2 regions of the Paraliobacillus zengyii genome follow, and region 2 is predicted to be linked to the other one. Evidence: a T-box and tRNA genes for the amino acid it is inferred to sense, from the RefSeq annotation. Region 2 holds a T-box; the other holds one or more tRNA genes.
What was found. A T-box is a leader RNA that pairs with one kind of tRNA and senses whether it is charged. The one in region 2 lies ahead of ileS (isoleucine--tRNA ligase), so its partner is inferred to be a tRNA-Ile.
Positions count from the first base shown of each region.

Region 1: it encodes a tRNA-Ile, which carries the amino acid that the T-box ahead of ileS (isoleucine--tRNA ligase) is inferred to sense. The anticodon was not compared.

Region 1 is NZ_CP029797.1:450,517-454,001, forward strand. It holds gene DM447_RS02380 (SprT family protein) at 1-272, shown strand, start outside; tRNA gene DM447_RS02385 (tRNA-Asn) at 540-614, shown strand; tRNA gene DM447_RS02390 (tRNA-Ser) at 617-707, shown strand; tRNA gene DM447_RS02395 (tRNA-Glu) at 727-798, shown strand; tRNA gene DM447_RS02400 (tRNA-Asp) at 839-915, shown strand; tRNA gene DM447_RS02405 (tRNA-Gln) at 923-997, shown strand; tRNA gene DM447_RS02410 (tRNA-Lys) at 1,113-1,185, shown strand; tRNA gene DM447_RS02415 (tRNA-Leu) at 1,222-1,308, shown strand; tRNA gene DM447_RS02420 (tRNA-Arg) at 1,377-1,450, shown strand; tRNA gene DM447_RS02425 (tRNA-Pro) at 1,458-1,534, shown strand; tRNA gene DM447_RS02430 (tRNA-Gly) at 1,561-1,634, shown strand; tRNA gene DM447_RS02435 (tRNA-Ile) at 1,644-1,721, shown strand; rRNA gene DM447_RS02440 (16S ribosomal RNA) at 1,818-3,405, shown strand.
Region 2 is NZ_CP029797.1:1,628,420-1,631,904, reverse strand. It holds gene ileS (isoleucine--tRNA ligase) at 1-1,963, opposite strand, end outside; T-box leader at 2,037-2,264, opposite strand; gene DM447_RS08290 (DivIVA domain-containing protein) at 2,347-2,862, opposite strand; gene DM447_RS08285 (YlmH family RNA-binding protein) at 2,942-3,485, opposite strand, start outside.

The DNA.
Region 1 (3,485 bases), 1.2 Mb from region 2:
TAGAAGAGTTTTGCGGTATAATTAAGCATGAGTTATGTCATTATCATTTACATATAGAAGGAAGAGGATATAAGCATGGCGATATAGAATTTAAGCGTTTGCTAGAGAATACTGGATCACCTCGTCATTGTCAGCCTTTACCTACAATGAATGAGGATCCGTTACATTTATATGAGTGCATAGCATGTAAACAACCTTATCCTAGAAAAAGAATACTTAATGTTAAGAAGTATCGTTGCGGTAAATGCAGAGGAAAGTTAGTAAAGCTCTAGTAATGAGAGCAGTTATTAAATTTGTAGCGGTTTTTTTAATTAAAAGATTGACGAGTAATAAGATTTTATGTTAAATTATATAAGCATTTGAAAAACAGACCTACTTTTTTATATAAGAAGCTTGACCTCTTCCTATTCTTTTTAGTAGAATATAAGGAGTGTCGACAGTATATGAAAAGACTAATAGAGAGTTTTGAAAAATGTTATTGACATAGGGTGTTAATTGTAGTATTATTTTAAAAGTCGCCAAAGAAAACATTTAATTATTCCACAGTAGCTCAGTGGTAGAGCAATCGGCTGTTAACCGATCGGTCGTAGGTTCGAGTCCTACCTGTGGAGCCATTGGAGAAGTACCCAAGTGGCTGAAGGGGCGCCCCTGCTAAGGGTGTAGGTCGTGTAAGCGGCGCGAGGGTTCAAATCCCTCCTTCTCCGCCATTTTTATATATTTTATCAAGGCCCGTTGGTCAAGCGGTTAAGACACCGCCCTTTCACGGCGGTATCACGGGTTCGATTCCCGTACGGGTCACTTTTATTATTTTGAATATTTTCGCTTTGCGAAAATTATTGGTCCGGTAGTTCAGTTGGTTAGAATGCCTGCCTGTCACGCAGGAGGTCGCGGGTTCGAGTCCCGTCCGGACCGCCATTATTTATGGGCTATAGCCAAGCGGTAAGGCAACGGTTTTTGGTATCGTCATGCGCTGGTTCGAATCCAGCTAGCCCAGCCATTTTAAATAAAGCAAACTTAAATATTTCTACTATATTAAAACCTTTGGAACGTAAGTGTTTTCGAAGGATTTTCTATTGTTACAAAGAAAATTAAAATTTGGTATTTTATAATTCGAGCCATTAGCTCAGCCGGTAGAGCATCTGACTTTTAATCAGAGGGTCGAAGGTTCAAGTCCTTCATGGCTCATCACATATAGTTGTTTCTTTTGTCTCAATTATATATGCGGTCGTGGCGGAACGGCAGACGCGCTAGGTTGAGGGCCTAGTGGGTGAATAACCCGTGGAGGTTCAAGTCCTCTCGACCGCACCAAGTTGACTATAGAAAATCATTGACGTTTTAGGTGCTCTGTGATATATTTAAATATGTCGCTTTAACGAGCGCCCGTAGCTCAATTGGATAGAGCGTTTGACTTCGGATCAAAAGGCTAGGGGTTCGATTCCTCTCGGGCGCATCATAACCGGGAAGTAGCTCAGCTTGGTAGAGCACTTGGTTTGGGACCAAGGGGTCGCAGGTTCAAATCCTGTCTTCCCGACCATGAGGACAATTTATATATTTAATAATGCGGGTGTAGTTTAGTGGTAAAACCTCAGCCTTCCAAGCTGATGTCGAGGGTTCAATTCCCTTCACCCGCTCCATTGTAAAATGGGCCTGTAGCTCAGCCTGGTTAGAGCGCACGCCTGATAAGCGTGAGGTCGGTGGTTCGAGTCCACTCAGGCCCACCATTTAACAATTGATCTTTGAAAACTGAACGAAACACACAGTATGTTAAGTAAGTAGAAACAACAAGCTAGTTAAGTATTTGAGCAGCAAGCTCGCATTTTATGGAGAGTTTGATCTTGGCTCAGGACGAACGCTGGCGGCGTGCCTAATACATGCAAGTCGAGCGCATGAAATAAGTGAATCCCTTCGGGGTGAAACTTATGGATTGAGCGGCGGACGGGTGAGTAACACGTGGGCAACCTGCCTGTAAGACTGGGATAACTCCGGGAAACCGGGGCTAATACCGGATAACACTTTTCTTTACCTAAAGGGAAGTTGAAAGGCGGCTAGGGTGAAAGTTTACTTTCACCCCTGGCTGTCACTTACAGATGGGCCCGCGGCGCATTAGCTAGTTGGTAGGGTAATGGCCTACCAAGGCGACGATGCGTAGCCGACCTGAGAGGGTGATCGGCCACACTGGGACTGAGACACGGCCCAGACTCCTACGGGAGGCAGCAGTAGGGAATCTTCCGCAATGGACGAAAGTCTGACGGAGCAACGCCGCGTGAACGATGAAGGTTTTCGGATCGTAAAGTTCTGTTGTTAGGGAAGAACAAGTACCGTTCTAACAGGACGGTACCTTGACGGTACCTAACGAGGAAGCCCCGGCTAACTACGTGCCAGCAGCCGCGGTAATACGTAGGGGGCAAGCGTTGTCCGGAATTATTGGGCGTAAAGCGCGCGCAGGCGGTTCTTTAAGTCTGATGTGAAATCTTGTGGCTCAACCACAAGCGGTCATTGGAAACTGGGGAACTTGAGTACAGAAGAGGAGAGTGGAATTCCACGTGTAGCGGTGAAATGCGTAGATATGTGGAGGAACACCAGTGGCGAAGGCGACTCTCTGGTCTGTAACTGACGCTGAGGCGCGAAAGCGTGGGGAGCAAACAGGATTAGATACCCTGGTAGTCCACGCCGTAAACGATGAGTGCTAGGTGTTAGGGGGTTTCCGCCCCTTAGTGCTGCAGCTAACGCATTAAGCACTCCGCCTGGGGAGTACGGCCGCAAGGCTGAAACTCAAAAGAATTGACGGGGACCCGCACAAGCGGTGGAGCATGTGGTTTAATTCGAAGCAACGCGAAGAACCTTACCAGGTCTTGACATCCGCTGCCAACCCTAGAGATAGGGCGTTCCCTTCGGGGACAGCGTGACAGGTGGTGCATGGTTGTCGTCAGCTCGTGTCGTGAGATGTTGGGTTAAGTCCCGCAACGAGCGCAACCCTTGATTTTAGTTGCCAGCATTTAGTTGGGCACTCTAAAGTGACTGCCGGTGATAAACCGGAGGAAGGTGGGGATGACGTCAAATCATCATGCCCCTTATGACCTGGGCTACACACGTGCTACAATGGATGGTACAAAGGGCAGCGAAGCCGCGAGGTGAAGCAAATCCCATAAAACCATTCTCAGTTCGGATTGTAGGCTGCAACTCGCCTACATGAAGCCGGAATCGCTAGTAATCGCGGATCAGCATGCCGCGGTGAATACGTTCCCGGGTCTTGTACACACCGCCCGTCACACCACGAGAGTTAGCAACACCCGAAGTCGGTGAGGTAACCTTTACAGGAACCAGCCGCCGAAGGTGGGGCCAATGATTGGGGTGAAGTCGTAACAAGGTAGCCGTATCGGAAGGTGCGGCTGGATCACCTCCTTTCTAAGGATAAATGAAAAGCGTAAGCACGCGTTTAACGACGTATGAACTGGACTGAACCGAAGGAGATAAAGAAAACACAA
Region 2 (3,485 bases):
CAAGCATGAAGCGGAATGTATTACGGATTTTACGATAACCTTCTGATGCTTGCTTAATAATTTCATCCGAAATACGAACGTCTGCTTGATAATCGACTGATGCAACCCACAAACGTAAAATATCAGCACCATATTGTTTCATGATTTTTGATGGAACAACCACATTACCTACCGATTTACTCATTTTTCTTCCTTTACCGTCTAAAGCAAAACCATGACTAATGATTGTATTAAATGGCGCTTTACCAGTTACAGCCACTGCTGTAGAAATTGAGGAATTAAACCATCCACGATATTGATCAGAACCTTCTAAATATACATCAGCTGGACGTTGTAATTCAGGACGTTCATTTAGAACACCTTGATGAGATGAACCTGAATCAAACCATACATCCATGATGTCCATTTCTTTTGTAAATGTATTTCCTGGACTCTGAACTGAAGTAAATCCTTCTGGTAATAAATCTTTCGTATCCCATTCAAACCAAATATTTGAACCATGTTCACGGAATAAGTTAGAAACATGTTGAATCGTTTCATCCGTAATAATTGGTAGACGATCTTCCCCGTAGAATACAGGAATAGGAACTCCCCATGCACGTTGACGTGAAATACACCAATCTTCTCGATCACGCACCATATTATAAAGACGCGTTTCGCCCCATTTTGGTACCCAGTTAACTCTGTTGATTTCAGCAAGAATATCTTCCCGGAAATCTTTAATTGATGCAAACCACTGATTTGTTGCACGGAAAATGGTCGGTTTCTTCGTACGCCAGTCATGTGGATACGAGTGTGTAATGAAAGTAAGTTTTAGTAGTGCCCCAACTTCCTCAAGCTTCTCAGTAATTTCTTTATTTGCAGCATCGTAAAATAATCCTTCAAATCCAGGTGCCTCGTCAGTAAACACACCCTTTTCATCAACAGGACAAAGAACTTCTAAGCCATTCTTCTTACCAATGATAAAGTCATCTTCACCGTGTCCTGGCGCTGTGTGAACAAGTCCAGTACCACTTTCAGTCGTAACGTGATCACCTAAAATAACTAATGAATCACGGTCATAGAAAGGGTGTTTTGCAACTAGATGATCTGCTTCTTGCCCTTTAAATGTTTGGACAACCTCTGTTTTTTCCCATTCTAGTGTTTCTTTCACTTGCTCGATCATTTCTTCTGCAACAATATACTTCGCATCATTTACTTTTACTACTGCGTATGTTAAATCAGGATGCAGTGCGATTGCTAAGTTTGCAGGAATTGTCCAAGGTGTTGTTGTCCAAATAATGAACTTCTCATCTCCTTGGAGCAAGTCACCTGGAATTTTTACATCAAAAGTCACGTAGATTGATGCTGAACGTTTATCCTGGTATTCAATTTCTGCTTCAGCTAATGCAGATTCAGACGATGGTGACCAGTAAACAGGTTTTAACCCTTTATAAATGTATCCCTTTTTCGCCATGTCACCAAATACTTGGATTTGTGCAGCTTCATATTCTTTTTCTAATGTAATATATGGGTTATCCCAATCTCCCCGTACACCAAGTTGTTTGAATTGAATACGTTGATTGTCCACTTGTTTTAGCGCATATTCAGCACACTTTTGTCTAAATTCAGCAATTGACATCTTCTTACGATTAACTTTCTTTTTAGCCAATGCTTGCTCAATTGGCAGTCCATGTGTATCCCATCCTGGAACATATGGCGCATGGAATCCTGACATTGATTTGTATTTAACAATAAAATCTTTAAGTACTTTATTTAAGGCATGACCCATATGCAAATCACCATTTGCGTACGGAGGGCCATCATGTAAAACAAATAGCGGTCTACCTTCTGTACGCGCTTGTACTTGTTGATACATGTTGTCCTCATCCCATTTTTCTTGCATTTTCGGTTCTTTATTAGGCAAATTACCGCGCATTGGGAATTCTGTTTTTGGCATTAATAGCGTGTCTTTATAATCCATTTTTCTTCCTCCTTGAATGATCGTAACATTACTTTTACTTATTTTTTTCAACAAAAAAAGCCCTCAAGATCCCTAAAGGGACGAGAAGACTCGCGGTACCACCCTTACTAGATAAAAACGTTCTTAAGATTTTTATCCGCTTAGCATCGTAACGTGATGGACACGTCCTACTTTACTCGAAACCTTTCAAGTAGGAAGCTTAAGGGTGATTTTAAAATAGATACTGTGTCAGGCTTACACCAACCCTAACTCGCTTATTAACAGTCTAAATCTATTCTACTTTCCCTTGCATTGCTTTTCTTTGTTATAGAAAATTAAATCTTATAAATTATAATAGCTTTAAGTTAATCCATTATATGTATTAACGATAAAAACGTCAAGTTTTAGTAACGATTTGTTTCTACTTCTTCATCATTTTCATACTCTTCATCCATACGTGTTTGGAATAAACCATCCCAATCGTCATTTTCAACTAATTCAAGTTGAGCTTCTACTAACATCTTCAAGCGTGTACGGAATACTTTTGCTTGTTTCTTTAATTCTTCTACTTCAATTGCTATACTTCTTGATTTTTGAAGTGCTTCATTAATAATACGATCTGCATTTTTTTCTGCTTCTTTAATAATGAGTTTTGATTCTTTATTCGCGTTTCCTTTTACTTCTTCTGCAGTCTCTTGTGCAATTAGAATTGATTTATTTAATGTCTCTTCAATATTAGAGAAATGACCAAGTCTATCTTTCATGTCTTCTACTTGATTCTTCAATTCCTTTTTATCCCTTATTACCAACTCATAATCTTTAATAATCTGGTCTAAAAATTCGTTTACGTCATCCTCATCGTAACCTCTAAATCCTCGAGAAAATTCTTTATTATGAATATCCAATGGTGTCAATGGCACATCGGCCACCTCCTTGTGAAGTTTTATAGCTTCTTTATATAATTCGACAAAATTAGTACAATTCCTGCTAAAATTTTAATTATTTTAGGATATCGTAATTTATTTGCGTTTTATTTTTTTTAGAAGTACCGAGTATTTCCTTCAATCTGCTTCTTCCTTTACCTCGCAAAGAAAATACATCCCCTTCTTCTACTACAAAAGCAATATCTTCGACAATTCTGAAGTTCACTTTTACAAGCTTCTTTTGAATTGCTTGTACTGCAGTTTGCCTTGATATACCGTATATTTCTTTCATCATAATATCCAGCCGTAAAGAACTTACAAACGTCATATGCGACTGCCATGTTTCACGTGATAGAATAACTTCTTCTAAAGGTTTCTCTACCCATTCAATCGTCGCTTTCTTAACAGATGTTAAGTTAAACGAGATAAAAGGAGCAATATCAGATGAAACCAACAGTTGAATAGTGCCGTCATCTACGACAATATCCCCTAATTTTTTTCGTTGAACACCTAATGATAGAAATGCCCCTAGTACGTCACGATGCTCAATTGTGATAAACTTCGTTGGATAAACAGCATGCAATAAAGTAATCGGGAAATCCATCTGCTCAATTGACTGG